4 regions of the Geodermatophilus normandii genome follow, and region 3 is predicted to be linked to each of the others. Evidence: riboswitches for the same ligand, from Rfam matches in the RefSeq annotation. Region 3 holds a riboswitch; each other region holds the start of a gene.
The links. A riboswitch is a leader RNA that binds a small molecule or an ion and turns the genes downstream of it on or off. The one in region 3 is predicted to bind cyclic di-AMP.
Positions count from the first base shown of each region.

Region 1: another riboswitch for cyclic di-AMP. It lies ahead of JD79_RS22810 (VldE C-terminal domain-containing protein); the one in region 3 lies ahead of JD79_RS13335 (C40 family peptidase).
Region 2: another riboswitch for cyclic di-AMP. It lies ahead of JD79_RS24280 (LysM peptidoglycan-binding domain-containing protein); the one in region 3 lies ahead of JD79_RS13335 (C40 family peptidase).
Region 4: another riboswitch for cyclic di-AMP. It lies ahead of JD79_RS24285 (aggregation-promoting factor C-terminal-like domain-containing protein); the one in region 3 lies ahead of JD79_RS13335 (C40 family peptidase).

Region 1 covers NZ_QGTX01000001.1:4,178,715-4,186,072, forward strand. The annotation lists gene JD79_RS20165 (hypothetical protein) at 1-345, opposite strand, end outside; RNA gene rnpB (RNase P RNA component class A) at 796-1,209, opposite strand; cyclic di-AMP (ydaO/yuaA leader) riboswitch at 1,337-1,485, shown strand; gene JD79_RS22810 (VldE C-terminal domain-containing protein) at 1,757-2,377, shown strand; gene JD79_RS20185 (PIG-L deacetylase family protein) at 2,420-3,139, opposite strand; gene JD79_RS20190 (DoxX family protein) at 3,257-3,616, opposite strand; gene JD79_RS20195 (sulfite exporter TauE/SafE family protein) at 3,641-4,393, shown strand; gene nadA (quinolinate synthase NadA) at 4,395-5,426, opposite strand; gene JD79_RS24580 (dihydrofolate reductase family protein) at 5,455-6,147, opposite strand; gene JD79_RS20210 (ABC transporter substrate-binding protein) at 6,245-7,123, shown strand; gene JD79_RS20215 (amino acid ABC transporter permease) at 7,084-7,358, shown strand, end outside.
Region 2 covers NZ_QGTX01000001.1:2,901,391-2,908,748, forward strand. The annotation lists gene JD79_RS14170 (ATP-dependent DNA ligase) at 1-656, opposite strand, end outside; gene JD79_RS23815 (RibD family protein) at 850-1,236, opposite strand; gene JD79_RS23820 (dihydrofolate reductase family protein) at 1,191-1,604, opposite strand; gene treZ (malto-oligosyltrehalose trehalohydrolase) at 1,604-3,358, opposite strand; gene JD79_RS24280 (LysM peptidoglycan-binding domain-containing protein) at 3,492-4,133, opposite strand; cyclic di-AMP (ydaO/yuaA leader) riboswitch at 4,158-4,286, opposite strand; gene treY (malto-oligosyltrehalose synthase) at 4,537-6,876, opposite strand; gene glgX (glycogen debranching protein GlgX) at 6,873-7,358, opposite strand, start outside.
Region 3 covers NZ_QGTX01000001.1:2,726,444-2,733,801, reverse strand. The annotation lists gene JD79_RS13355 (STAS domain-containing protein) at 1-488, opposite strand, end outside; gene JD79_RS13350 (sigma-70 family RNA polymerase sigma factor) at 485-1,564, opposite strand; gene JD79_RS13345 (hypothetical protein) at 1,637-1,960, opposite strand; gene JD79_RS13340 (DUF4352 domain-containing protein) at 2,488-3,102, opposite strand; gene JD79_RS22660 (hypothetical protein) at 3,347-3,505, opposite strand; cyclic di-AMP (ydaO/yuaA leader) riboswitch at 3,875-4,008, shown strand; gene JD79_RS13335 (C40 family peptidase) at 4,021-4,536, shown strand; gene JD79_RS13330 (GIY-YIG nuclease family protein) at 4,586-5,338, opposite strand; gene JD79_RS13325 (HNH endonuclease signature motif containing protein) at 5,449-6,624, shown strand; gene JD79_RS22240 (hypothetical protein) at 6,673-7,056, opposite strand; gene JD79_RS13315 (hypothetical protein) at 7,281-7,358, shown strand, end outside.
Region 4 covers NZ_QGTX01000001.1:3,071,454-3,078,811, forward strand. The annotation lists gene JD79_RS14985 (LLM class flavin-dependent oxidoreductase) at 1-96, opposite strand, end outside; gene JD79_RS14990 (DivIVA domain-containing protein) at 369-1,262, shown strand; cyclic di-AMP (ydaO/yuaA leader) riboswitch at 1,414-1,573, shown strand; gene JD79_RS24285 (aggregation-promoting factor C-terminal-like domain-containing protein) at 1,809-2,777, shown strand; gene JD79_RS15000 (class I SAM-dependent methyltransferase) at 2,866-3,510, shown strand; gene JD79_RS15005 (TetR/AcrR family transcriptional regulator) at 3,546-4,211, shown strand; gene JD79_RS15010 (flavin-containing monooxygenase) at 4,286-5,806, shown strand; gene JD79_RS15015 (SDR family NAD(P)-dependent oxidoreductase) at 5,806-6,648, shown strand; gene JD79_RS15020 (DUF72 domain-containing protein) at 6,665-7,358, shown strand, end outside.

The sequences.
Region 1 (7,358 bases), 1.5 Mb from region 3:
CTGGCCAGGGAGCGGCGTCAATAGGTACGGGATGGCGAAGATGACGCGCCGCCGGAGCCAGCCAACACGGCGGACATGCAGCCTCGTCGACCAGCTGTCACGAACAGCCTTGAGGATCTCGTATGCCTGGGCGGGCTTCGCGGCGTACCGCCCGCGGAAGTCACCAGCGGTCGCCGGCGCCTCCGGGGTCGACCGCGTGCGATAGATCGCCTGCGGGCCGGCGGCCCAAGCGAAGCCAGCTCGAACGTCAGTGCACGGGTGCTTCGGCCATGGCGGTCCCATCTCGTCGAAGTAGACCCGACTGCCGGCCGCGTTCGACCAGAAGTAGACGGCTGCGCCGCACACGGGGCAGCGAGCATTGGGCCTCAGCCAGCGAGCCGAGTAGGGCAGTGCCGGATAGCGGACCGTGGCGGGTCGCGGCGGGGCTGGATGGTGGTCCTGCGTGAACCAGCTCGTCGAGTAGGAGCTTGAGCTCTGCCTGCCCGAGGACCCTCGTGTGACGTCGTGCGCAGAGACCCAGTGCATGGTCCCGTTTCGACCACGTCGCCAATGCCCCCGCCGCCGGTACTTGGCCAACGTGCCTCCTGCTCGGGCCGACGCTGGATCGCAGCCTCCCATACGAGACGTTCAAGTCCGCCCTCGTTGCCGGCGGCCGCGCGCAACGGGTGCGGACACGTCCGGGTCCTCGTCCTCAGGCGGGCCGTGGTGGGCGCCGTACTGGCTCCCGCGGCTGAGGAACATCTGAGGAACGGGGACCCCCGCCGGACCTGAAAAGGCAGGTCAGACGAGGGGCGACGGACGAGTCGGCCTGTACGCCGGGTTCTGTCCTCGGGCGCCTCGCGGCCTCCCGATGGGCGGTCATCCATCTAGGCCCGCCGTTGCCGGCGGGCTCGAGCGGTCCACCCGCAGGCTCGGGCGGGCAGCCCTCGAACGCCTGCGCAGGACGACGTTCCCGCCGTCCCTTCTCGACCTTGCTCCGGGTGGGGTTTACCGAGCCGCACCGGTCACCCGGTGCGCTGGTGGTCTCTTACACCACCGTTTCACCCTGACCGGCCGTGTCTCCGGAGAGGCACCGCCGGCGGTCTGTTCTCTGTGGCACTGTCCCGCGGGTTCCCCCGGGTCGCCGTTAGCGACCACCCTGCCCTGTGGAGCCCGGACGTTCCTCGGCGACGGGGTCTCCCCCGCCGACGCGACCGCCCGGCCGACTCGTCCGTCGTGCCCGCAGTCTACGGACCCTTCACAGCGGAACTGCCCGGTCCGCGTTGTGACTATTCCGTAACCCACCTACGGTTGCCGGGTCCGGTCGGTCGTCACCGCCTCCACCCGGGGGGAGCCGCACCGGATGCCGCCGAGTCGTGACCATCCGTGGCCGCGAGCCGGGGACCCACCGAACCACTGGGGTGAGTCCCGCTCCCTCGGGAGCGGGTAGGGCGCATCCCCGCCCGAACCCGTCAGCTGACCCGGTAGGCGGCCATGGGAGAACGGAGAACCGCAACGGGGTGCGCCGTAGGCGCCTGCCCTGGCGCGCCCGCACCCCCTCAGAGACGGACGCCGCGACCCGCGCACGAACGCCGGTCGCCGCGCATCCCGAGCCGGACCGCGACCGCTCTCGCGTCGGCCTGCCCTCCAGCAGGTGCCCGCCGCCCGGTCGCCCGCCCGGCCGTCCCATCCGGGGGCTTCCGCCCCACTCACGTGACGGTGACCGCTGAACACACGGCGGCGCCGCACGGAACCGACGTCAGGAGCTCTCCTCGTCATGCCTTCGCACAGCTCATCCCGCACCGTCCGCCGCACCGTCACGGTCGGCGCCCTCGCCCTCGCCTTCGGTCTCTCCGGGCAGTCCGTCGCCCAGGCCGAGGGCCGGTGGGACGGCCACCGCTCCGACTGGTCGCACGGCTGGTCCCACGACCGGGACGAGGCGCCGGCCGCCGCTCCGGCGGCAGCCCCCGCCGCGGCCGCGGCTCCCGCAGCCGCGGCGGCCCCGGCGGCGGCCGCCGCCACCGCGGTGGTCGCGGTGTCGACCGACCTCACCGGCAAGCCCACGCCGACCTCGACCGCCTACAGCGCCTGGGCCGCGCACGTCCGCCCGGTCGTCGCGGAGGTCACCTCGACCTTCGGGGTGTCCACGGTCCTGACCCGGCCCGGGCACTCGCCCACCCAGCAGCTGGCCGCGGACTTCATGGTCTACGCGGACTCCGCCAAGGGGAACGCCGTCGCCCAGTACGTCATCGACAACGCCGCGCGGTTCAACGTCGAGTACGTCATCTGGCAGCAGCGGATCTTCATCATCGGCGGCTCCGGCTGGCGGGCGATGGAGGACCGCGGGTCGGTCACCGCCAACCACTACGACCACGTGCACGTCAGCTTCAACCCCTGATCGACCGGGACGCGGCCCCGGGTCCCCCGGGGCCGCGTCCCCTCACCCCGCGTAGAGGGCGAAGCCGGCCACGCGCCGGCCGTCCAGCTCGGGGGTCGCCATGTCGACCTGCTTGCGAGCCTGCTCCTCGACCGGCTCGTCCGACAGCGCCTCGAGGTAGCGGCGGTGCTCGGCGAGCGAGGCCACCGCCCGGTCGACGACGTCGGTGACATCGACGGTGTGCGTCACCCCGACCGGCGTGGCGACGGCGGTCCACCGCACGCCCCGCCACGGCTCCTGGGCGGCGAGCTCCGGGAAGATCCACTCGTTGGCCGCGTCGCCGACCGCGTCGAGCGCGCAGCGGCCCAGCGCCCGGTGGTCGGCGCTGTTCCAGTAGCCGACCGCCGCGCCCGGGGGCGTCCAGGTGTCGCCGTGGTGCATCGTCACCACCAGGTGCGGCCGGTGCCGCCGGATCGCCGCCGCGAGCGACCGGCGCAGGTCCGTCCCCTCGGTCAGCCGGCCGTCGGGGTGGCCGAGGAACTCGACCACCGACACGCCCACCACCGCGGCCGCGGCCCGCTGCTCGCGCTCCCGCAGCGGCCCGGCCTCCTCCGGCGGCAGCCCGGCGATGCCGGCCTCGCCACTGGTCGCCAGCACGTACCGGACGTCGCGTCCGGCCGCGGTCCACGTGGCGACGGCGGCCGCGCACCCGTACTCGACGTCGTCGGGGTGGGCGACGACGACCAGCGCGCGCTCCCAGTCGTCGGGCAGCGGATCGGCCATGCGGGCAGTGTGCCCGGCGTCGGCGCGCGGCGGCGGGCTCGGGACGCAGCCGGGTGGACGGCGCCCGGCCGACCGGGCCCGACCCGGTCCCCACCCGCGGCCGCTGATCGACCGGCGTCAGCGACCGCGGGCCACCCGCAGCGCGGCGGCGATCATCGGCGCCTGCAGCGGCAGCCGGACCGCGGCGGCCGCCAGGAACGCCGGCCGCCCCCGCGCGAGGCGGACGTGGTGCAGGTGCGCCGGCAGGAACGAGGCGAGCAGCCCGGCCGCCGCCCACCCCCCGGCTCGCCGGGTCGGCGGCCCGGTGAGCAGTGCCGCCGCGGCGACCTCGGCCACGCCGCTGCCGAGCACCCACGCCCGGGCGTCGCCGAGCTCGGGCGGCACCAGCCACTCGTAGGTCCGAGGCCGCACCAGGTGCAGCACGCCGGAGCCGCCGAGGGCGGCGGCCAGCCAGGTCGCCGGGGCGGGGAGGCGCACGGCGTCACCGTAGGCTGCCGCTCCGTGTCAGCCGCCGACCTGCTCATCGCGGCCGCGGTGGCCCTCGGCGCCGGCGTCATCAACTCGATCGCCGGCGGCGGGTCGCTCGTCCTCTTCCCCACCCTCGTGGCACTCGGCCTGCCGACGGTGGCGGCCAACGTCACCAACTCGGTGGCGCAGTGGCCCGGCTACCTCGGCGGGATGGCCGGGTTCCGCCGCGAGTACGCCGGCCAGGGCGAGCGGCTGGTGCGCCTCGGCGCGGTGTCGGTCCTCGGCGGCACCGCCGGCAGCGTGCTGCTGCTGACCACGCCCAGCGAGGCCTTCGACGTCGTCGTCCCGGTGCTGGTGCTGCTGGCGAGCCTGCTGCTGGCCGTGCAGCCGCTGCTGACCCGCCGGCTGCGCGACCGCGACGACGGCACCGCCCGCGACCCGTGGTGGCTCCATCTCGCGCTGTTCCTCGCCACCGTCTACGGCGGCTACTTCGGCGGGGCGCTCGGCGTGATCCTGGTCGGCGTGCTCGGCACCGCGCTGCACCGGCTGCAGCTGGCCAACGCGCTGAAGTCGGCGCTGTCCGCGGTGACGGCGACGGTGACGCTCGTCGTCTTCGGCTTCTTCGGGCCGGTCGACTGGCAGGTGGTCGCCGTCGCGGCGCCGGCCAGCCTGGTGGGTGGGTTCGCCGGTGCCCGGATCGCCAGCCGCATCCCCGCGACGCCGCTGCGGGTGCTCATCGTGGTCTTCGGCGTCGTGGTGTCGGTCTACCTGTTCACCCGGATCTGACCTACTCGCCGCCGCGGCCGGGCTCGCCGATGGCGATCATCGCCTCCACGGCGCGGCGGGCGCGGGCGGCGGTCTCCGGGTCGACGTCGATCGCACCCTCGCCGGTGCGCAGCGTGTGCAGCAGCTTCGCCGGGGTGATCATCTTCATGTATCGGCAGGCCGCCCGCTCGTTCATCGGGATGAACGCCGTTCCGGAGTTCAGCGCCCGCAGCTGGTGCAGGATGCCGACCTCGGTGGCCACCAGCACCTGCGGGGCGCGGGTGGTCGCGGCCTCCTCGACCATCCCGCCGGTGGACAGCACGCGGGTGCGGTCGGCCGGCAGGTCGCCGTGGCTGACGAGGTCCAGCACCGAGGTGGTGCAGCCGCACTCGGGGTGCACCAGGATCTCCGCGTCCGGGTGCGCGGCCACCTGCGCGCGGACGTCGGCCGGGCTGATGCCGGCGTGCACGTGGCACTCCCCCGCCCACACGTGGACGTTCTCTCGCCCGGTCACGCGCTTGACGTGCGCGCCGAGGAACTGGTCCGGGCAGAACAGGATCTCCCGGTCGGCCGGGATGGAGCGGATGACGTCGGCGGCGTTCGACGACGTGCAGCAGATGTCGGTCTCGGCCTTCACCGCGGCGGTGGTGTTCACGTAGCTGACGACGACGGCGCCCGGGTGCTCGGCCTTCCACTCGCGCAGCTGCTCGGCGGTGATCGAGTCGGCGAGCGAGCAGCCGGCGGCGTGGTCGGGCAGCAGCACCGTCTTGTCCGGGGAGAGGATCTTCGCCGTCTCGGCCATGAAGTGGACGCCGCAGAAGACGATCTCGCGGGCGTCGGTCTGCGCGGCGACCCGCGACAGGTAGAGGGAGTCGCCGGTGAAGTGGGCGACGTCCTGGATCTCGGGCACCTGGTAGTTGTGCGCGAGGACCACCGCGCCCCGCTCGTCGGCCAGCCGGCGGACCTCGGCGGCCCAGGTCGCGTACTCGGCGGGCGACAGGGTGCGCTCGTCGCCGGCGACGGCGGGGGTGGCGGGCGCGATGGTCGCGGTCACGGGGCTCCTCGGAGGCAGGCGCGGGGGCTCATCGTCCCCGGTCCACCGTCAGCGGCGGTAGCGGGGTGCCCCCTACAACGCCGGGCTCCCCGGCCCGCTTCCCCCGGCGCCGGACGTCAGCGCCGGACGTCAGCGCCGGACGTCGTACACCAGGTGCGTCACCCGGCTGCCCTGCACCACCTGCGGGTCCTCGAACTGGATCTCCGGCGGTCCCCCGGCGCCGGAGTACGGCTTCCCCGAGCCCAGCACCACCGGGACGAGCGCGAGCACCACCCGGTCGACCAGGCCCGCGCGCAGCGCCCTGCCCGCCCACGTCCCCGGCCGACACCGTGACGTCCCGGTCGCCGGCGAGCTCCCTCGCCCGCTCGATCCCGGTGCGGACGTCGGCGACGAAGCTGAACGGCGCCGTCGCCCGGTGCGGCCAGTCGTCGGCCGGCCGGTGGGTCACCACGACGACGTGCTCGCCGTTCGGGGGCACGCCCTCCCAGCCGTCGGTGATGTCGAACAGGTGGCGTCCGCACACCATGACGCCCGCCCGCTCGGCGAACGGCCGCAGGAACTCCGCCGTCGGCGCGGTCACGTGGAAGGGGCGGTTCCGGTCGCTGAAGGTCATCTCGACGTCGCCGTTGCCGTACCAGTCGAACAGCGGGCCGGGCATGTCGTCGTCCCGGCCCACGAACCCGTCCAGCGACACCGCCGCGAACAGGACCACCGCACCCATGGCGCACCTCCTCGTCCGACGAGCCCGGGTGAGGCCGGACACACCGGCCCCGGTCCTACGATCTGCGCGCCGATCCGACCCAGCAAGGGACTCCTCGATGCGCCGTCGTCCGCTCCCCCTCGTCCTCGCCGCCACCGCCGCCCTGGCGCTCTCCGCGTGCGCACCGCAGGAGGAGTCGACCGACGCCGGCTCCTCCGGCAGCGGCGGCTCCTCGGCCACCGGCGCCTGCACGCCCGACGAGCTCGACACCCTCGAGCCGGGCACGCTGACGATCGCCACCGACGAGCCGGCCTACGAGCCGTGGTTCGTCGACGACGCCCCGGAGAACGGCGAGGGCTTCGAGTCCGCCGTCGCCTACGCGGTCGCCGAGCAGCTCGGCTACTCCGAGGACGACGTCACCTGGACGCGGGTGCCCTTCAACGCGGCCATCCAGCCCGGCGCCCGCCCCTTCGACTTCGACGTCAACCAGTTCTCCATCACCGAGGAGCGGCGGCAGGCCGTCGACTTCTCCTCGCCGTACTACACGGTGAGCCAGGCGGTCATCACCACCGCGGGCTCCGCGGCCGACGGCGCCACCAGCCTCGCCGACCTGCGCGGCCTGCGCCTCGGTGCCCAGGTGGCGACGACGAGCCTCGACGTCCTCACCACCGTGATCGCCCCCGAGAACGACCCGGTCGTGTTCAACACCAACGACGACGCCAAGCTCGCCCTGCAGAACGGCCAGGTGGACGCGATCGTCGTCGACCTGCCGACGGCCTTCTACATCACCGCCGCCGAGCTGGAGAACGGCGTGATCGTGGGCCAGCTCGAGGACTCCGGCGAGGGTGGCGACCAGTTCGGCCTGCTCCTGGCCAAGGACAGCCCGCTCACCGACTGCGTCAGCCGGGCCGTCGACGCGTTGCGCGAGGACGGCACGCTCGCCGAGCTCGAGCAGCAGTGGCTGTCCGACGTCGCCGACGCGCCCGTCCTGTCCTGAGCACCGTCGTCCCCGGCGGCCCCCGCGGCGTCGCCCTCCCCCCGCCCAGCGAGCTCGAGCTCTCCCGCCGGGCCTGGCGCCGCAGCCGGGCCCGGCGCTCGACGCTGGTCGCGCTCGCGTCCACGCTGGTCTTCGCCGTCGTCGCCTACCTGGCCGTCACCCGCTCGCCGGGCTGGCCGCGGGTGCAGGCCACGTTCTTCTCGCCGTCGGTGGCGCTGGAGTCGCTGCCCGACAT
Region 2 (7,358 bases), 170 kb from region 3:
ATCGGCCCGCTCTTGTGCCAGCGGAACCCGGCGACCACGCAGTCGGCGGTGCGCACGTGCTTGACCTTGGTCATCAGCCGCTGGTCGGGGCCGTAGGGCAGGTCGGGGGCCTTGGCGACGACGCCGTCGAGCCCGGCGCCCTCGAACTCCTCGAACCAGCGCTGCGCGGTCCGCGCGTCCCGCGTGACCGCGGTGACGTGCACCCGCTCGTGCTCTCCGCCGAGCACCTCGCGCAGCCGCGCCCGCCGCCGCTCGAACGGCGTCTCCAGCAGCGCCTCGTCGCCGACGGCCAGCAGGTCGAACGCGACGAAGTGCGCCGGCGTCTGCTCGGCGAGCAGGTTCACGCGGGACTCCGCCGGGTGGATGCGCTGCAGCAGCGACTCGAAGTGCAGCCGGTCGCCCTGCGGCACCACGATCTCGCCGTCGACGACGCAGCGCTCCGGCAGCGCCTCCTTGACCGCGGCCACCACCTCGGGGAAGTAGCGGGTCAGCGGGCGCTCGTTGCGGCTGCCCAGCTCCACCTCGTCGCCGTCGCGGAAGACGATGCAGCGGAAGCCGTCCCACTTGGGCTCGTAGAACAGGCCGTCGCCGGTGGGCAGCCTCGTGGTGGCCTTCGCCAGCATCGGCTTGACCGGTGGCAGCACGGGCAGGTCCATGCCGTCCAGTCAAGCAGCAGGCGCCGATCCGCAGCGGCCGAACGCGCCCCTGCCGCGACGCCCGCCCGGATCGGGTGACCGGACCCGTCCCCGGCGCGGCCCGCCGGGCGGGAACCCGTCCCACGGCGGCACCCGCACCGGCCCGGACCACCGTGGACGCGTGGTGATCACGAGGACCCGCCGCGCTCGGCGCTCAGCTCGGCCCGACGGCGTAGCGGGTGAAGAGGACGCCGTCCTCCTCGAGCACCTGGACCAGCCGCGGGCGGACGACGTCGCGCAGCGCCCGGTCCAGCAGCCGCGCCTGCCCGCCGACGAGGGCGGGGGAGACGGTGAGGTCGAGCTCGTCGACGACGCCCGCGTCCAGTGCCGCCGTCAGCAGCGACGGGCCGCCCTCGCACAGCACCTGCCCCAGCCCGCGCCCGGCGAGGACGTCCACCGCCAGCGGCAGGTCCACGTCGGCGTCCCCGCACACCAGGACCTCGACGCCGGCGTCGGCCAGCGCGGCGCGGCGACCGGGGTCGGCGGCGGCACAGGTCACCAGCAGCGTCGGCGCCTGCGCGAGCCGGTCGCCGGGCGCCATCGACGCCCGCCGCGACACCACCGCGACCGGCAGCTCGGGGCGCGCCCCAGCTCGGCGCGCCGCCGCCCCACCGCGGAGTCCGCGGTCACCGGCCGGTAGCCCTCGCCGGCCGCCGTCCCGTGCCCGACCAGGACGACGTCGGCCAGCGCGCGCAGCGTCGTGAACACCCGCCGGTCGCCGGGCGAGCCGAGCCCCGCGCTGACGCCGTCCACCGTGACCGCGCCGTCGAGCGAGGCGACGAAGTCGACGCGGAAGGAGCGCCCGGGCGGCAGCCGGTAGGCCTCCGCCAGGTCGTCGTCGGTCAGGTCACCGTCGGTCAGGTCACCGTCGGTCAGGTCGCCGACCGGCGACGGGTGCAGCCGGCGCATCAGGTGGTGACGACGGCCGCGCTCTCGGCCGGCACGGTCACCGAGGTCCCGGACAGCGACGGCTCGTCCTCGGCGGTCGCGAACAGCACCCCGGTGGCGGGCCGGTCCAGCTCGACCTCCTGCTCCTCCCCGGACAGGTTGGCCACCACCCGCAGCGAGCCACGGTGCACCACGAGCACGCGGTCCTCGTCGTCCCAGCCGACCTCGACCGCGGACAGGTCGGGGTCGACCAGGTCCGGCTGCTCCCGGCGCAGGGCCATCAGCCGCCGGTGGACGGCGAGCAGCCCCGCGTGCGGCTCCCGCTCCACCTCCGACCAGTCCAGCTTCGACCGGCGGAAGGTCTCCGGGTCCTGCGGGTCGGGCACCTCGTCGGCGTCCCAGCCGTGCTCGGCGAACTCCGCCTTGCGCCCCACCGCCGTCGCGCGGCCGATCTCGGGGTCGGTGTGGCTGGTGAAGAACTGCCACGGCGTCGAGGCACCCCACTCCTCGCCCATGAACAGCATCGGCGTGAACGGGCTGGTCAGCACGAGGGTCGCGCCGACGCTGAGCAGGCCGGGGGAGAGGGTCGCCGAGACGCGGTCGCCGACGGCGCGGTTGCCGATCTGGTCGTGGTCCTGCAGGTAGCCGAGGAACTTCCACCCCGGCAGCCGCCCGGTGTCGACCGGCCGCCCGTGGTGCCGCCGCCGGAAGCTCGACCACGACCCGTCGTGGAAGTAGGCCCCGGTGAGGGTCTTGGCCACCCCCGAGAGCCCGGCCTCGGCGAAGTCGGCGTAGTAGCCGGAGGCCTCGCCGGTGAGCGTCGCGAAGACCGCGTGGTGGAAGTCGTCGCTCCACTGCGCGTGGATGCCCGTGCCGTTGGCCTCGCGGGGGGTCACCAGGTGCGGGTCGTTGAGGTCGCTCTCGGCGACGAGCGTCAGCGGCCGGCCCTCGGCGACCGACAGCCGGTCGACCTCCTGGGCCATCTCCTCCAGCACGTGGGTCGCCCGCTCGTCGACCAGCGCGTGCACGGCGTCGAGCCGCAGCCCGTCGACGTGCATGTCGCGCAGCCACATGAGCGCGTTGTCGAGGATGTACCGGCGGACCTCGTCGGAGTCCGGGCCGGACAGGTTGATCGAGGAGCCCCACGGGTTCGGCCCGCCCTCGCTGAAGACGGGCATGAAGAGCGGGAGGTAGTTCCCCGACGGGCCGAGGTGGTTGTAGACGACGTCCTGGATCACCCCGAGGCCGCGCTGGTGACAGGCGTCGACGAAGCGCTGGTAGGCGGCGGGCCCGCCGTAGCTCTCCTGCACCGTGTACCAGAGGACGCCGTCGTAGCCCCAGTTGTGCGTGCCGTCGAAGCCGTTGACCGGCAGCAGCTCGACGAACGCGACGCCGAGGTCGGCGAGGTGGCCGAGCCGGTCGATCGCGGCGTCGAGGGTGCCCTCGGGCGTGAACGTGCCGACGTGCATCTCGTAGACGACGCCGCCGGCCAGCGGGCGCCCGGTCCAGGCGCCGTCGCCCCACGAGTACGCGGCCGGGTCGAACCGGCGGGAGAGACCGTGCACGCCGTCGGGCTGCCGCCGCGAGCGCGGGTCCGGGCGCGGGGTGTCGTCGTCGCCGAGCAGGTAGCCGTAGTCGGCCTCGGGGGAGGCCTCGACCTCGGCGCGCCACCAGCCGTCGTCGTCGCGGCGCATGTCGTGCACCGCGCCGTCGACCTGCAGGCGCACGCGCTCGGGCACGGGCGCCCAGACGGCGAACTCGACGGGTGCGGACATGCGGGGGCCTCCAGGGGTGTGCGGGGTGACCGCACCGTCTTGCCCCCAGCAGGCCCGGTCAACCGTGACGGCGGACCGGAGCCGGTAGACCCCGGTGGTGGCCGGGGAGGCGTGCTCCCCGGCCACCGTGGAGTCACGGCAGGTGCAGGACCTGCCCGACGAAGATCCGGTTGGGGTTGCGGACCTCGTCGCGGTTGGCCGCCCACAGGGCGCGCCAGCCGCCCTCGACGCCCTCGGCCCGGGCGATCTTGCGGAGGGTCTCCCCGCGCCGGACCGTGTGGGTGTCGCCGGACGCCTCGGCAGCCGCCGGGGCGGCGGCCGGAGCCGGGGCCGGGGCGGGAGCCGGGCCGGGCCGGAGCCGGGGCGGGAGCCGGGCGGGAGCCGGGGCGGGAGCCGGGGCGCCGGCCTCGGGTGCGGACGGGTCCAGCGCCTTGCCGCAGGTCGGCCAGGCCCCGGGGCCCTGCATGTCCAGCAGCACCTCGGCCGCCGCGATCTGCTGGGCCTTGGTGGCCAGGTCCGGCCGCGCCGCGTACTGGGTGCCGCCGGCCGCGGCCCACGAGGACAGGGAGAACTGCAGGCCGCCGTAGTAGCCGTTGCCGGTGTTGATCGACCAGTTGCCGCTGGACTCGCACTGGGCGACGGCGTCCCAGTCGTTGGGGGCGGCGGCCGAGGCCGGGGCGGCGAGCACCCCGACGGAGAGGGCGGCCGCGCCGGCGGTGAGGACCGTCCGGCGGACCAGGCGGGACGCGCGCTGCTGGCGGCCGGCCGCGGGCATGGGAGAGGAGGACGTGCGCATGACGGATCTCCGATCCGCCGCCTACGAGGTGAGCTGTCGGGTTCGGAGCGATCGGTGCCCCGGCCGCACGCGTGCGGCTTCACCCCGAGACGTCTGCACCCGGCCCCCGTGTCGCGGCGGCAGACGCCGAAGTGGTTCCCCCATCCCCGTCCTGGCTGTGCTGGGAGGTACGGAGCCCGGTGGACGGGGTTCGGCGGGCCGGCTCCGGCGTCCGCCGGCTTGTCGCGCGGACGCCGGGACAACGTAACGGCCGGGTCACGAGACGTCTCCTCCAGCCCCGGGAGTCGACTCCCGCCCCACCGCCCGCGGCGGACGGTCCCGGGAGGAACGCCTGGTCACACCGCCGCGGAGGAGTGCCCCCCGCGGCGGTGTGACCTCCGTCTCACTCGCGGACGAGCAGCGCCACGGGCAGCCGGGACAGCAGGTCGCCGACGGGCAGGCCCCCGACGTCGGAGACCACCCGCGTGCCGGTGAGCAGGTCCCGCCAGGCGCCGGTGGGCAGCGCGAGCGCCGTGTCGCCCCACCCGGTCGCGGCCAGCGCGACCGGCAGGCGGGTCGCGACCGTCACCGCGCCGCCCCGGTCGAACGCGACGACCGAGCCGGCGGCGGACCCGGTGGCCTCGACCGGCGCGTACCCGGTGAACAGCTCCGGGGAGTCCCGGCGCAGCCGCAGCGCCCGCGAGACGACGAGCAGCTTCGCCGCGCCCGTCTCGTCGACGTCCGGCACCCAGCCCCCGTCGAGGCGGGCCAGCAGCGCCCGGCGCTCGTCGTAGTCGACGGGGCGGCGGTTGTCGGGGTCGACCAGCGAGCGGTCCTCGAGCTCGGTGCCCTGGTAGACGTCGGGGACGCCGGGCATCGTCAGCTGCACCAGCTTCTGCGCCAGCGCGTTGGACCGGCCGGCGGGGCCGATCCGCGCGACGAACTGCTCGATCTCGGCGTTCGTCGTCGCGTCGTCGAAGGCGGCGTCGACCATCGCGTGCAGCTCGGTCTCGAACGCCTCGTCGACGTCGGTCCACGTCGTCGACAGGCCGGCCTCGCGGGCGGCCTTCTCGGCGTAGGCGTGCGCCCGCTCGCGCGACAGCGGCCAGGCGCCCACCAGGTTCTGCCACACCAGGTGCGCCAGCGGCCGGTCGGCCAGCGGGTGGCGGGACAGCCAGCCGCGGACCAGTCCGGCCCACTCGGTCGGCACCTCGGCGAGCACGGCCAGGCGCGCCCGGGTGTCCTCGCTGCGCTTGGTGTCGTGCGTGGTGAGCGTCGTCATCGACGCCGGCTTGCGCTCCAGCCGCCGGGTCTGCGCCTCGTGGAACTCCTCGACCGTGGAGCCGAAGCGCGCCGGGTCGCCGCCGACCTCGTTGAGGACCACGAACCGCGCCCACCGGTAGTACGCGCTGTCCTCGACGCCCTTGGCCATCACCGGGCCGCTGGTCTGCTCGAAGCGGGTGGCCGCCTCGGTGCCGGCCTGCGCCAGCACCGGGTGCAGCGCGTCGACGGCGGCGACCAGGTCGGGCCGGCGGTCGCGGACCTCGGACACCGCGGTGTCGAGGTGCTCGCGGCCGTCGGGCAGGTAGCTGCGGTAGACGTCGAAGGTGGCCAGCAGCTCGGCCAGCGCCTCGGTCTGCCGCTCCCGGTCGACGCCGGGCAGGTCGCCGATCACCCGTACCAGCCGGGCGACCTCCGAGCCGAGGATCCCGTCGGTGACCTCGCGCTTGCAGTCGTGGACCAGCTGCGCGTAGTCGACCGGCCGCCCCGACAGCTCGGTGTCCAGCGCGGTGAGCGCCGCCTCGCCGGCCGGGTCGACCAGCACGTCGTCGACCTCGGCCAGCGCGTCGTAGCCGGTGGTGCCGGCGCACCGCCAGCTGCCGGGCAGGTCCTCGCCGGGCTCGAGGATCTTCTCGACGACCGTCCACCGGCCGCCGGAGGCCTCGGCCAGCCGGTCGAGGTAGCCCTTCGGGTCGGCGAGGCCGTCGGGGTGGTCGATCCGCAGCCCGTCGACGGCGCCCTGCTCCACCAGCCGCAGCACCAGCTCGTGGGTGGCGTCGAAGACCGCGGGGTCCTCCACCCGGAGCCCGGCGAGGGTGTTGATCGCGAAGAACCTCCGGTAGTTGAGGTCGGCGTCGGCGCGTCGCCAGTCGACCAGCTCGTAGTGCTGCCGGTCGTGCACCTCCTGCGGCGTCCCCTGCCCGGTGCCGGGGGCGAGGGGGAAGCGGTTGTCGTAGTACCGCAGCTCGCCGTCCACGACCTCGAGCTTCTCGACGTCGTCGGCCGACCCGAGCACCGGGATGCGGATCCGGCCGCCGCCGAAGTCCCAGTCGACGTCGAACGCCGAGGCGTGCGCGCTCTCGCGGCCGTGCTGCAGCACGTCCCACCACCAGGGCGCCTCGGTCGGGTCGGCCACGCCCATGTGGTTGGGGACCAGGTCGAGGACCAGGCCCAGGCCGTGCTGGTGCAGCGCGGCGACGAACCGGTCGAGGCCCTCCTGCCCGCCGCGCGACTCGTCGACGTGCGCGTGGTCGACGGTGTCGTAGCCGTGCGTGCTGCCCGCCGCCGAGCGCAGCAGGGGAGAGGAGTAGGCGTGGCTGACGCCGAGGTCGGCCAGGTAGCCGGCCACGGCGGCGGCGTCGTCGAGGGGGAAGTCGGCGGTCACCTGCAGCCGGTAGGTGGCCGACGGCGTCGCCCGCCGCCGCTCCCGGCTGTCGCGCGGCCCGCTCACGGGCCCGCTCACGGGGCCGCCTGCAGCACGACGGTGGCGCGGGCGGCGACCGAGAGCGTGTCGCCGGCCTTCAGCTGCACCGGCTCGACCTCGCCCATCTCCGCGGTGTCGACGACGACCGTCCAGCCCTCGGCGTACTCGCCGGTGGGCAGGGTGAAGTCGATGGGCTCGTGGTGGGCGTTGAAGGCCAGGTAGAAGCAGTCGTCGAGGACGTCCTCGCCGCGCTCGTCGGTCTCCCGGATGCCGTGGCCGTTGAGGTACACCGCCAGCGACTTGGCGAACCCGGCGTCCCAGTCCTCGTCGGCCATGACCTCGCCGGCGGGGGTGAACCAGGCGATGTCCTGGACCGGGTCGCCCTCCTCGCGGCGGACCGGCCGGCCGTGGAAGAACCGGCGACGGCGGAACGTCGGGTGCTCGGTGCGCAGCCGGGTGACCAGCTTCGTGAACTCCAGCAGGCCCTCGTCGACGGACTCCCAGTCGATCCAGGTCAGCTC
Region 3 (7,358 bases):
CGCTCGCGCTCGTCGACGAAGCTGACCGCGACGGTGTTGGCGATGCGGTTGGCGGCCGGCTCGTAGGCGTCCAGGACCCGGTTGAGCATGCCGAAGTCGCGCTGGTACTTCTCGAACAGCGAGCGGGCGAGCACGTCGCGCAGCAGCAGCACGATGCCGACGACCTCGTGGGTCTCCACGCCGCGCGGGATGATCCGCTCGGAGAGGTCGCGGGCGTACTGCTGCAGCGCCGCCACGCTGCCGGTCTCGAGCACCTCGACGTAGTTGTCGTACACGGAGGTCGTCTCGGCCGACATCTCCTGGCTGGTCATGGCCTGCAGCAGGTTCTCCTCGCGGATCCGGGACGCCCACTCCTGGCGCAGCTTCGTGCGGTGCTCGCGCAGGTGCGCGACGAGCTCGGGGAGCAGGGCCATCTCGTCGGGGCCCAGCGTCCGCGGGGACTCGGCCCGGGCTCCTCCACGGTTGCCGTCGTCCTGCGTGCCGGTCATCGCTCTCCCCACCACTTCGTCATGGTCACGGTGGTGCCGCGGCCCACCTCGGACACGATCGCGAACTCGTCCATCAGCCGGCGGGCGCCGGGCAGTCCCAGGCCCAGCCCGTCGTAGGTGCTGTAGCCGTCGCGCAGGGCGCGGTCGACGTCGGGGATGCCGGGACCGACGTCGCGCGCGACGATGCGGATCCCCGGCCGCGGCTCCTCCAGGACCTCGATGACGACCTCGCCGGAGTCGGCGAACTTGACGATGTTGCGGGTCACCTCGGACACGGCGGTGGCGATCGCGGTCAGGTCGGTCGGGGGGAAGCCGATCCCGGTCGCGGCCTCGCGGGCGGCCGAGCGGGCGGCCACGACGTCGGCGTCGGACTGCACGGGCACGCGGACGTCGGCGTCCCGGTTCCGGCCCCGCCCCACGAGCGGCTCGCTGAGCCGAGCGCAGAGGTCGCACTCGAGCAGGTGGCGGGCGGCGTCGACCTCGCGCTGCCGGCGGCGGTCGCCGCTGGAGAGGGCCAGCAGCACCGGCCGGCACCGGTCGGTCGGGGGCTCGGTGTTCTCGAGGACGAGCAGGTACTCCACCCGCAGCCGCGCGCGGGTCCGGTTGAGCTGGGCGGCCACCGCGCCCGCCGTGGACCCCAGCTCCGCCGCGAGCGACCGGGTGTCCTGCCCGGACACCTCGTGGGCGAGCAGCGTCGCGCGCTCCCGGTCGCTCAGCCGGGTCAGGGCCGCGGTGACCGCCTCGCGGTCCTCCTGCACGAGGACGTCCTCGTCCGGCGCCTCCGGCGGGCGGAGGTCGACGACGCGGTGCTGGTTGCGCCGCTGGCGGTCCTGGTCCCGCCAGAGGGAGGCGACGACGTTGCGGGCCGTCACGATGGCGTAGGGCTCGAGCATCCCCGGCTCGACGCGCCCGGACGCGGCGAGCACCCGGGTCAGCGTCTCCTGCACCAGGTCGTCCGCGGTCGCGTGGTCGGGGACCCGGGCGGCGACGATCCGCCGGACGAGCGGGATCAGCGCCGTGATCTCGGCGGGCGACGGCCCGTCCTGGGCCGGGCCGGCCCGCCCCGCGGCGGCCATGGCGGAAAGCTACGCCGCGCGTCCCGGCTCCGCCTCCCCTTCCGCTCCCGCTCCCGGCGGGGAACCGCCTGCTCAGCACCGCTGCCCGGGCGGCCCGCCCCGCACGGGCCGCACCCCGAGCCGCACGAGGATGCGCTCGCCCCTGCGGCGGCGCTCGCGGGCCCGGTCGCGCAGCAGGCCCGCCAGCACGGGGCTGGCCGAACGGTCGGCGCGGCTCTCGAGGAACTGTGCCGCCGCCAGGTGGGTCGCCGCCCGGCGGAGTTCCTCCACGTGCTGGAGCCGCTCCTGCGACCCCCGGGGAGCCGGGACCCCGGGGGCGGCCGCCCGCTCCGCGCCTGCCCCGCCGGTCGTCCCGCTCGTCGTCCCGCTCGTCGTCGTGGCGCTGCTCGTCGTCATGGCGCTGCTCGCCTCCCTCGATCCCCCTGCACCGGTGACGACGCCGTCCCCGGGCCGGGATGACGCGGCGCGCCGGGACGCCGCCGTCGACGGGTCGGCGGTCACGCACGGTGTCCGGACGGGCGCTGACGCGGGCCGCCCCGGTCCATGACGCGGAGGTCCGGCGCCCGCGCGGCCCCGGCCCCGGCCCGCCGCGGGCCCGGCGCCGTCGCCGGCGTCCCCGCTCCCGTCATGCGGAGCGCGCCGGCGCCTCTCCTGTCCGTGGGCCGGTGCCGCCCCCACACCCGTGCCCCCGGCGGGGACGGCACCGGTTCGCGTGAACGGCGGGACCATCCCGCCGTGCACGCGCCCCGTCCGCCGGAGCATCGTCGTCACCGGGAACCGGGTCGTGTCCGCCCCGGTCGGGGTGTTGCTGGACGGAACTCGACTGCACCCCGATCCGGGCTCGCGAGCCCGGCCACATCATGGCTCGAAGACGACACAGGGGGTCCCGCCGGTCGGCGGAACCCCCTGTGGTTGAGCGCTGCTTACTGCAGGGCGACGGTCACGCCACCGGAGAACGCGGAGTCGTGCAGCTCGATGCCGCTGGGGGTCATGCCGGCCGGGACGTCGAAGACGACCTTGCTGTTGAGCGTGTTGCCGGGGTTGATCTCCTCGTAGAGCGAGGACGAGTCCTGCAGGTAGAAGGCAGCCTCGCTGTCGGCGCTGAACTCCTGGCCCTCGGCGTTGAGCAGGGTGGCGTTCTCACCGAAGAAGCCCTGCGCCTCACTGCCGATGTTGCTCACCGTCACGTCGACGATGCAGAACTGCCCCTGCGCTTGCGTGCTGAGGTACTCGTCGCCGAGCTCGGTCTGCGAGCAGTCGACGCCGTTGACGACGAACTGGAAGTCGCCGTCGGCCGCCGGCTGACCGATGCCGACGGCGCTGGCCTCGGTGGCGTCCCCGGAGTCGGCGCTGGCCGCGCCGTTGTCGCCCGGAGCCTCGGCTGAACCGGTGTCGGCACCGCCGCCCTTGTTCGCGTTGACGCCGATGATGATGACGACGATCGCGGCGAGGACGAGGAACCAGGCCTTCTTGTAGAACGGCTTCTTCGGGGCAGGAGCAGGCACGGGCTGCTGCGGGAGCGGCGGAGAGTAGGTCATCGGATCCCCCGGGGGTGAGAGCCCGAGAAGCGGGGGTCGCTGCACATGTCTGCTGCACCGCCACCGGGCGTGACACACGGGACAGTGACACGGCCGCGTCCCGGAACGACCCATATCGGTACGGAGTCGTCCTCAGCACTCACAGGTGTCTCATGCGCAGCGGCGGAAACGGAGGTCACGAAGCCGGGGACGCACCGCGGCCCCCGTCCCGGAAGGGACGGGGGCCGCGGTCGAGCGTGCGGGGTCAGTACCCGCGACCGGTCGGTCGCGTGCCGCCACCCTTGTTCTTGGCCTGGTAGTCCCGGATGAACTGCTTGATCTTCGCCTGGTTCTGCGGCTTCCGGAGCTCCTGGACGACCTTCGCGGCGACGCCCGAGGCGATCACGTTCCTCAACATGCCCATGGGGGTGCTCCCTCCTCTCGACTGCTCCAACGGGTGCCCCGACAACGGGCGGGCCAACCGTCGAGATCCCGGCGACCTCCGCGGGCGTGGCGGGCCGCTGACCCGGAGTGCGGGCGCACCGTCTCGTCCTTTCTCGTCGGGCCCGGCGTGTCCGTGCCGCCCGGGCGGCCGCCGGCCGGGTGCTGCGCCGCCGTCCGTGGTGGTGACGGTGGCGTGTCGGATCCGCGGCCGGCGTCAAGTCGGGAGGCCGGGCCCGGGCGTGGCGCGGCCTCGGTCCGGTGGAGGGGCCCGCAACCGCTCCCTACCGTCGTCGCGGACCGGCCGGGGCCCTCGTCACCACCCGCGTGACACCCGCCGGACACGCCGAACCGGATGCCGGCACCCAGCCGGTACCCGGGCCGGGGACCCACCGCAGTCCTGGGGTGGAGCGCGATCCGTCGCGCCGGGCGACTCCCCCGTCCGAACCCGTCAGCTAACCCGGTAGGCGGCCGTGGAGAACAGGAGAACCGTCGTCGATGACGACCACTCGCACGTCCCTCGCTCGTCGCTCGTTCCGCGGTGTCGCCGTCGCCGCCATCGCCGGGGCCGGCATCGCCCTCTCGCCCCTCCCCGCCTCCGCTGCTGCAGGGGGCGTCGGCACCACCGCGACCGTGGCCGCCGCCCCAGCGCCTGCTCCCAACGGCGCGGCCCAGATCGCCGTCGACACCGCCCTGGCCCAGCGCGGTGACATGTACGTGTACGGCGCCGCCGGCCCGAACACGTTCGACTGCTCCGGGCTGACCAGCTACGCCTACAAGGCCGCGGGCATCACGATCCCGCGCACCTCGAAGGCCCAGTCGACGTTCGGCACCCCGGTGGCGAAGGCCGACCTCAAGCCGGGCGACCTGGTGTTCTTCTACAGCCCCGTGTCGCACGTGGGCATGTACATCGGCAACGGCCAGATGGTGCACGCCTCGACCGCCGGCAAGCCGGTGGCCGTGGTCAACCTGGACTCGATGCCGAGCTACGCGGGCGCACGCCGCGTCGCCTGACGCACGCTCTCGACGGCGCCCCGGCCCTCGTGGCCGGGGCGCCGCCGTGTCAGGTGGGCAGGGCCTTCCGACGGCGGGTGAGCGCGCGGCGCAGGTCGGTCCTCGGGACGTCGCGGAGGTTGAGGGGCGGGTCGGCGAGCTCGAGCAGCCGCTCCTCCCCCGGCGCCACCGACTCGATCGGCAGCGGGAGGACCGCGACCCGCAGGTGCCGGTGCATCCAGCCGGTCAGCTCCTGCCCGTCGACGGCCGGACCGCCCTCCGGGGACAGGCAGGCGCTCAGCGTGAGCCGGAAGGTGGAGAACTGCCGGCGGCCACCGAGGTGCATCGTGGCGATGCGGCCCCACAGCGTGTTGCTCGACCGCACGCCGCTCGGCCGGATGCCCCCGGCGCGGCCCGCGTAGACGAGGCCCGGCACCACCTCGTGCCCGAGACCCCGGGTCAGGTCGGCCGCGCCCTGGTCGTCGGCCCACCAGCTGTAGAGCCCCGGCTCGTTGCTCGCGGCTCGGCCGGCGGCGAGGAAGTCTGCGGGCGTCGCGGCGTTCAGCGCGTCGAGGAGCGGGGTGACGCTGGGGACCTCGCTCCGCCAGCTCTCCGTCCGCTCGCTCGTCCGGAAGCCCAGCTCTCGCAGGGCCCGGTGGGCAGCCCGGGTGGTGACGCGGCTCCGGTCGCCAGCGACCGCAAGGGTCACCACCTGTCGCAGCGGCCAGCGGACGCCGTCGACGTCGACCCAGTGCGTGCGGACCGCCCGTGGCACGTGGCCGTGCAGCGCCGCCCTCAGGGCCGTGGCGTCGTCGAGTTCCATCCCGGTCGCCCTACCCACGAGGTCGTCGACAGCTTCTGCTCCTGACCGATTAGCGCTTTGACCTGCGGTTTCAGGTTGAGGGGACCACTGCGGTGGCGTACAATTCGTACATGTGTTCGGGTGATCCAGGGAGCGGTGACGTCCTCGACGGCGTCGCCGCGCTGGTCGCCGAGCGCAACCGGATCGACGCCGCCCTGGCCCGCCGGGTGCGGGCGGCGGAGCTGTCGCAGGCGCCCGAGCGGGACGGGCAGCGGTCGATGACCTCCTGGCTGCGCGGGCACTGCCGGCTCTCGGGTTCCGAGGCGTCGCGGCTGGTGCGCAACGGGCGGGCGCTGGCGCACCTGCCCGCCCTCGCCGAGGCGCACGACGCCGGCCTGGTGTCCGCCGAGCAGGTCGCGGTCACCGCACGCGCGGTCACACCGGCACGGCTGGCCGCCGCCGCGGAGCAAGGCGTGGACCTGGCAGTGATCGACGCCGTCTTCACCGGGATCGCGGTCGAGCAGCCGCACACCGACCTGGTGACGGTGGTGCAGCGCTACTGCGACGACCTCGACCCCGACGGCCCCGAACCCGACCCCACCGAGGGCCGCTCGCTGACGGTGGTCACCCACGCCGACGGGTCCCGCACCCTCCACGGCTGCCTGGACGCCGTCGGCGGGGAGAAGTTCACCGTCGCCCTGGAGTCCTTCACCCAGGCCGACCGCCCGGCCGGCGACGAGCGGACCCGCGCCCAGCGCCTCGGTGACGCCCTCGTGCAACTGGCCGACAACGCGCTGGCCGCCGGCAGCCTGCCGACGCTGCGGACGGTCAAGCCCCACGTCGCGGTCCGCATCGACCTCGCCGACCTCGCCGACCCCGCCACCGGCCAGGGCACCGCCACCCTGGGCTCGGGCACCGTGCTCTCCGCCGCCCGCGCCCGCTGGCTGGCCTGCGACGGCGCCGTCTCCCGCGTCGTCTTCGGCCCCGACCGCGCCCCACTCGACCTCGGCCGCGCGCACCGCCTCGCCGACCGCCACCTGCGCCGGGCCACCGAGCTCCGCGACGGCGGCTGCGTCTTCGCCGGCTGCCGAGCACCGACCTGGTGGTGCGACGTCCACCACCTGGTCCACTGGATCGACGGCGGCGAGACCAGCCTCGAGAACTCAGCACTGTTGTGCGAACGCCACCACACCAAGGTCCACCACGGCTTCCGCGTCGAACGACAACCCGACGGCCGATGGCACACCTGGCGACCCGACGGGTCGGAGATCACCACCCCGGCACCGCTACTGGCCCCGGTCGCTTGACGTCCTGGCCAGCACCCGCCTCGTTGTCGACCTGGCCTCCCGACGGAGTCACACGTCCGCTGTGAGCTCGTTCAATGCGTCGAAGAGGACCCTCTCCTCCGTGGGCTTACCGGCGATGTCAGCTAGGTAGAGCGACGGGTACTTCTTCCACTGGCTCTGCCGCGCAAGCCCGATCTTGCCGGCCATGGACGGCAACGTCTCGAGGATCCGAGCAGCACGTTCGAGCCTGTCGGCACCCACCCTCGGGAGTAGGTCCGCGAGATACAGCACGACATAGGACCGTGTCTTCGGGCTCTCATTGTTTGCATTGAGCACCCAGACTCCAGTGGGCTGACCTGCTACTGAATACCAACCCGAGAGGCCAGGAGTGGCACCCCGACCGGGGTTGATCTTCAGGCCACGGCCTTCGACGTCCTCGATCAGGCGACGCATCAGAGACACCTCAGCGGGTGAGCAGCGTGCTGCGGCTGCGTCGAGGAACGAGTTCCGGTCCCACAACTGGCCGCTCTGCGCGGCGCCCCCCCTTCGAGGCCACAGCACCACTGGTTCGACCCACGACTCGCGGGACATAGACCGTATGCCCGTCTCCAACGAACTGCTGAAGCTCGACGCCAAGAACCTCCGCGGGACTCATCTGCTCGTTGAGGAAATCAATGATGCGCACCAACTCTGCGGGAAGGGCGTCCGCGACGAACAGCATCCGGATCCGCCCGGCCTTTAGGTTGGTCTCGACA
Region 4 (7,358 bases), 350 kb from region 3:
GGTGAGGACGGCCTGGATCCGCTCCGCCTCGCTCGGCGTGCGGCCGGTCGTCGGGTCGGTCGTGATGTCGCTGACCGTGAAGATCCCGAACTGCATCTCGTCTCCAAGTGATTGAGAGCTCAACTGCTGTCCGGCGCAACCGTACCGGTGCCCTCGTTGTTCCCCGGCCGTCGTTACCTCCCCGATACCGGGTGACTGCGGGCGGTGACCGGACCGGCACGGCCGGGTCGTCCCACTCCGCACGCGCCCGAGCACGCCGGAGCGCCGGGGCGGAGCGCGGGGCGGGATGGGAGATTGTGATCACTCCCGACGGTCCGGACCGGGCCGGCGGGGGTCCGGATCGGACGGCGCACCGAGGGGGAACCGGGATGTCGCAGCGGGCAGGGGTCACGACGGGGGACGGCGGGACGGCGGGGACGGGCGGTCCGCCCGCGTCGGGCCGGCCGAGCGGGCTCGACGGCCTGCTGGGGACCGGGCCGGTGTTCACCGGCGCGGTCCGCGGCTACGACCGCACGCAGGTCGACGACTACGTGTCGTGGGCCGAGACCGAGATGCTGGTCCTGCGCCGCGAGAACGACCACCTGCTCAGTCGCTACGCCGCGGCCTCGACCGAGGTGCAGAACGCCCGCCGGCGGCTGGCCCAGCTGGTCCGCGAGCGGCAGTCCCTGCCCGGCCCCGAGGACGCCCTCGCGCTGGTGCGCCGGGCGGAGCAGGAGGCCGCCGCGCTGACCGCGGCCGCCGAGGAGGAGGCCGCACGGGTCCGCGCCGAGGCCCGCACGGAGGCCGCGGCGCGGCTGTCCGGGGTGGCCGAGATGCGGGAGGCGGTGAGGGCGCTGCGCGAGCAGACCCGCAGCGAGGCCGCCGCGGTGCTCGAGGCGGCCCGCCGCGAGGCCGCCGAGCTGGGGCGCGCGGCCGCGGCCGAGCGCGATCGGCTGGACCGGGAGGCCGCCGAGGCGCGCGCCCGGGCCGACGACGAGGCACGCGAGCGCCGGCGCCTCGCGGAGGCCGAGCTGCAGCCGCTGCGCGACGAGCGCGACGAGGCCCGCGACTGGCTCCGCCGGCTGACCGGCCAGATCGACCAGGCGCTGGCGGTGGTCGCCGGGGTGCTCCCCGACGACGTCCCCGTCCTCGCCGACAAGCGCGAGGCCGTCCGCGCCGAGGAGGCCGCCGGACCGTTCGGTGGGACCTCGCGGCCGGCCGACGTGTCCGAGGTGACACCGCTGCACGGGCCCGGCCGCACCGAGGTGGCCGCGGCCTCCTGACCAGGAGGAACGGCACGGCAGGTCCGGCGACCGCGCCGGCCGCACCAGCCGTCACGGCGGTCCCGCGCGCCCCGGGAGTTGTCACGAACCGGTAACGCCCGTACGGTGACCGGCGTCCGGCTGGTCGTCTGGTCCCCGTCCCGGGGAGCTCGGCCGGACGCCGCCGAGTCGTGTCCGTCCCGCGGACGCGAGCCGGGGACCCACCGCAGTCCTGGGGTGAATCGCGCCCGCCGAGCCGCGCTCGGTGCCGCGTAGGGCTCCTTCCCGCCCGAACCCGTCAGCTAACTCGGTAGGCGGCTCACGGAAGAACGGAGAGCCTCCGCACACCCCGCCTCCGGGCCCCCGCGGCCCGCAGGTGCAGCCGTCCGCGCGCCTCGCGCACCTCCGCGTCGTCCCGACGCCGGCTCGCCCCTGCCCGCCGCACCGGTGACGCCCTCCGCGCCGCCGGGGACCCGCCAGACGCGACACCCGTAGACCGCGCCGCGTGCGCACGCCCGGACCCGGGCGGCTGCCGCGCGCACTCTCCCTCGGAGCACCCACCCCCTCATGTCCCGCCGCACTCCCGACGCGCCCGCGACCGTCGAGCTCGCCGCCACCCCCGCCGACGCCGTCGACACCGCCACCGCCGAGACCCGCGAGCTGTCCGCCCTGGGCGGCGATCCCGCCGAGGTCCCCGCTCCCCGCGCCCGCCGCCGTTCCCGCCTCGGCCGCGCGCCGCTCGGCCACCGCCGCCCGGCCCTGCTGCTCGGTGCCGCCGCCGCCGGCGCCCTGGTCGTCGGCCTCGTCTCGACGGGCGGCCCCGCCGCCTCCGCCGGGACCGACACCGTGAGCGCCTCGGTGAGCGTCGCCGAGCAGCTGGGCATCCCCCAGCAGCCGGCCGCCGAGCGGGCCCCCGAGCCGGCCGACCTCGCCCCGCTGGAGGACGTCGCCGCCTCCCGCAGCGATCGCAGCGCCGCCGAGGCCAGCGCCGCCCAGGCCCAGGCCGCCGCGGACCAGGCCGAGCTCGACCGCCGCGCCGCCGAGGAGGCCGCCCGCGTCGCCGCCGAGCAGGAGGCCGCCCGCATCGCCGCCGAGCAGGAGGCCGCCCGGGTCGCCGCCGAGCAGCAGGCCGCCGCCGAGGCGCAGGCCGCCGCCGAGGCGCAGGCCGCCGCCGAGCGGGAGGCCGCCGCGGCGGCTGCGGCTCCGGCGCCCGCCGCCAGCAGCTCCTCGAGCTCCAGCTCCGCCCCGCGCGGCTCGTTCAAGGACTACGCGCTGAGCAAGGTCGGCAGCGCCGAGCAGTTCAGCTGCCTCGAGAGCCTGTGGGGCAAGGAGAGCGGCTGGAACCCCAACGCGCAGAACCCGACCAGCACCGCGTACGGGATCGCGCAGTTCCTCGACTCGACCTGGGCGAGCACCGGCATCGCCAAGACCTCCGACGGCTACCGCCAGATCGACGCCGGCCTGATCTACATCGACGAGCGCTACGGCTCGCCGTGCGGGGCGTGGGCGCACTCGCAGGCCACCGGCTGGTACTAGGAGGACCCTCCTGCCCCCGCGCCGCGCTCCGGCTCGGCGCGGGACCCTGCAGGAGAGCCGTTCCGGCACGACGCCGGGGGGAGGGCCGATGACCGTGCGGGTGGTGCCCGCGGGCTTCGTCCGCGCGCACACCCAGGTGCGCCGGCCCTCGCTCGTCCCCGAGGTCCGGCTGCACGTGGCCGACGACGTCGTCGCGCTGTGGGAGGCGATGGAGACCGCGGCCGGCGGCGCGGGGGAGGAGCCGCCGTTCTGGGCGGCGGCCTGGCCCGGCGGGCAGGCCCTGGCCCGCTGCCTGCTCGACGGGCCCGCGACGGTCGCCGGCCGCACGGTGCTCGACCTCGGCTCGGGCAGCGGCCTGGTGGCGATCGCCGCCGTCCTCGCCGGCGCCCGCCGGGTGCTGGCCAGCGACGTCGACCCCTTCTCGCGGACGGCGGTGGCCGTCAACGCCGGCCTCAACGGCGTCCGGGGGATCAGCGTCACCGGCGACGTGCTCGACCGCGAGCCGCCCGCCGTCGACCTCGTCGTCGCCGGGGACGTCTGCTACGACCGGGAGATGACCGGGCGGGTGCTGCCCTTCCTCGACCGGGCGCGGGCGCGCGGCTGCGAGGTGCTGGTGGGCGATCCCGGCCGGCCGTACCTCCCGCACGAGCGCCTGGAGCCGGCGGCCGTGTACGAGGTGCCGGAGACCGAGGGGCCGGGCGTGCGCCGCACCACGGTCTGGCGGCTGCCCTGACGCCGGGGGGCCCGGCGCTGGGTAGGGTCGCCGCCGTGGCCGCACCGCTCCCCGCCCCACCGGGCGGCAGCCGGGGGCGGCGGGCGCGCCGGCCCTCGGGCGACGACCGTGAGCGCGCCATCCTCGCCACCGCCGAGGACCTGCTGGAACAGCGGCCGCTGGCCGACATCTCCGTCGACGACCTGGCCCGCGGCGCCGGCATCTCCCGGCCCACCTTCTACTTCTACTTCCCGTCCAAGGACGCGGTCGTCCTGGCGCTGCTCGACCGGGTGGTCGAGGAGGCGCACGCGTCGCGCTCGGCGGCGCTGCGGCGGGCCGGCGACGACGTCCGCGCGAGCTGGCGTGCCGCCCTCGAGGCGGTCCGCAGCACGTTCGCCGCCCACCCGGCGGTCGTCTCCGCCGTCGCCTCGCTGCTGGCCACCAGCGCCGAGGTGCGGGGGCTGTGGTCGACCGTGATGGACGGCTTCGTCGAGGACACCGCGGCGGCCATCGAGGCCGAGCGCGCCCGCGGCGCCGCGCCGGACGGGCCGCCCGCCCGCGACCTCGCCGTCGCGCTCAACTGGATGAACGAGCGGGTCATCCACGTCACCTACGCCGGGCAGACGCCCGCGCTCCCCCCGGAGGACCTGGTCGACGTCCTGCTCACCGTCTGGCTGCGCACCGTCTACGGAACCGACAGGCCGGGCACCACGACCCGTTGACCGACGCGCCGTCGAACGACTCGACACCGTGTCGAGTACCGTGGTCGGGGTCACCCCCGCCGACAGGGAGAGCCATGACGCAGTCCGTCCCCACGGAGACCACCACCCGGCACGTCGACGTGCTGATCGTCGGCGCGGGCCTGTCCGGGATCGGCGCGGCCTGCCACCTGCAGCGCGAGCTGCCGGGCAGGACGTACGCCGTCCTCGAGGCCCGCGAGGCCATCGGCGGCACCTGGGACCTGTTCCGCTACCCGGGTGTGCGCTCGGACTCCGACATGTTCACCCTGGGCTACTCGTTCCGGCCGTGGTCGCAGCCGCAGGCCATCGCCGACGGCGCCTCGATCCGCGAGTACGTCCGCGACACCGCCCGCGATTACGGCGTCGACGAGCACATCCGCTTCGGCACCCGCGTCGTCTCCGCCGCGTGGTCCACCGCGGACTCGCTGTGGACGGTCACCGCCGAGCGCACCGGGACCGGCGAGACCGAGACGTGGACCTGCTCGTGGCTGTCGGTCTGCTCCGGGTACTACCGCTACGACCAGGGCTACCGCCCCGAGTTCCCCGGCGAGGAGCGCTTCGGCGGCCGGATCGTGCACCCGCAGCACTGGCCCGAGGACCTCGACTTCGCCGGCAAGCGCGTCGTCGTCATCGGCAGCGGCGCCACCGCGGTCACGCTCGTGCCGAGCATGGCCGAGCAGGCCGCGCACGTGACGATGCTGCAGCGCACGCCCACCTACGTCGTCAGCCTGCCCGGCCGCGACGCGCTGGCCGAGAAGCTGCGCCGGCGGCTGCCCGACCGCGTCGTCTACCCGGTGGTGCGGTGGAAGAACGTGCTGGTGTCGATGGCGTCCTACCAGCTCAGCCGGCGCAGGCCCGAGGTCATGAAGCGGGTGCTGGCCAAGGCCGCGGCCAAGCAGGTGCCCGCCGACCTCGACGTCGCCACCCACTTCGCGCCGCCCTACGACCCGTGGGACCAGCGGCTGTGCGTCGTCCCCGACGGCGACCTGTTCCGCGAGCTGCGCCGGGGGACGGCCTCGATCGTCACCGACCGCATCGCCACCTTCGACGAGACCGGCATCCTGCTCGAGTCGGGGCAGCACCTCGACGCCGACGTCGTCGTCACCGCGACCGGGCTGAACCTGCTGCCGATCGGCGGGATGACGCTGACCGTCGACGGCGAGGCCGTGGACCTGTCGAAGACCGTCTCCTACAAGGGCTTCATGGTCTCCGGCGTGCCCAACTTCGCCATGACCATCGGGTACACGAACGCCTCGTGGACGCTGAAGGCCGACCTCGTCGCCCGCTACGTCTGCCGGCTGCTGGCCCACCTGGACCGCAACGGCTACGCCGCCGCCACCCCGCTCGCTCCCGCCGAGGGCGGGGTCGAGCCGTTCATCGGGCTGTCGGCGGGCTACGTGCGGCGCAGCCTCACCGCGCTGCCGCAGCAGGGCGCGCGGGCGCCGTGGAGGCTGTACCAGAACTACATCCGCGACGTGCTGCTCATGCGGCGCGGCCCGGTCGAGGACGAGGGCATCCGGTTCACCCGCCCGGTCCGCGAGCGCGCCGGGGTCACGGCCGGGGAGAGGGCGGCCTGATGCGGCCGTTCGACTTCACCGGCACCGCCGTCGTCACCGGCGCGGCCAGCGGCATCGGCGCGGCGCTCGCCCCGCTGCTGGCCGCGCGCGGGATGGACCTGGTGCTGCTCGACCGCGACGCCGAGCGGCTCGACGGCGTCGTCGCGTCGCTGCGCTCGGCCACCCCGGCCCGGTCGGTCGATCCCGTCGTCGCCGACCTCGCCGACGCCGCGCAGCTGCGCGAGGCCACCGACCGGATCGTCGTCGACTCCCCGGGGACGACGCTGCTGGTGAACAACGCCGGCGTGGCGCTGGGCGGGCGGTTCGACCAGGTGACCCTCGAGGAGTTCGAGTGGGTCATGGACGTCAACTTCCGCGCCGCCGTCCGGCTCACCCACGCCCTGCTGCCCACGCTCAGGGCCCACCCCGGCGCGCACCTGGTCAACGTCTCGAGCCTGTTCGGGCTCATGGCGCCGGCCGGGCAGGCGGCCTACTCGTCGAGCAAGTTCGCCGTCCGCGGGTTCACCGAGGCGCTGCGCCACGAGCTGGCCGAGGACGGCGTCGGCGTCACCAGCGTGCACCCCGGCGGCATCGCCACCCGGATCGCCGAGACCGCCCGCGTCGCCAGCGGGGTGGACGCCGCGGAGGCCGCGCAGGGCAAGGCGGAGTTCGCCAAGCTGCTGCGCTACCCGGCCGACCGCGCCGCGCAGCGGATCGTCGAGGCCGTCGAGAGGCGCCGGCCGCGGCTGCTCATCGGGGCCAGCGCCGTCGTCCCGGACGTCCTCGTGCGCCTGGCGCCCGGTTCGTACGGCAAGGTCCTCGCCGCCGCCACCCGGCTGGCGGGCCTGCGGCGCGGGGCCTGACCCCGGGCGGCGGGCGGTGGCCATCCACGTCGGCACGTCCGGCTGGAGCTACGACCACTGGGACGGCGTCCTCTACCCGCCGGGGACGCCGTCCCGGGACCGGCTGGCCCACTACGTGCGCCGGTTCGGCACCGTCGAGCTCAACGCCAGCTTCTACCGCTGGCCCCGCACCGCGACCTTCGCCGGCTGGCGCCGGCGCCTGCCCGAGGGGTTCGCGCTGTCGGTCAAGGCCCCGCGCGGGCTGACCCACGCCAAGCGGCTCTACGCGCCCGAGGCGTGGGTCGAGCGGATCGCCGGCGCCTGGCACGAGCTGGGGCCGAGGCGGGCCGTGCTGCTCGTGCAGCTGCACCCGGCGGCGGCCCGCGACGACGCCCGGCTCGACCACTTCCTGTCCGTCCTGCCCGACTGGGTGCGGGTGGCCGTCGAGTTCCGCCACCCCAGCTGGCACGACGACGCGGTGTTCGCCCTGCTGGAGCGGCACGGCGCGGCCTACTGCGTGATGAGCGGCGCCGGGCTGCCGTGCGTGCTGCGGGCGACGGCGCCGTTCGTCTACGTCCGGTTGCACGGCCCCGACCCCGAGCACCTCTACGCCGGCTCCTATCCCGACACCGACCTGCGCTGGTGGGCCGACCGCATCGGCGAGTGGACGGCGCAGGGGCGCGACGTGTTCGCCTACTTCAACAACGACGGGTACGGCCACGCCGTCCGCA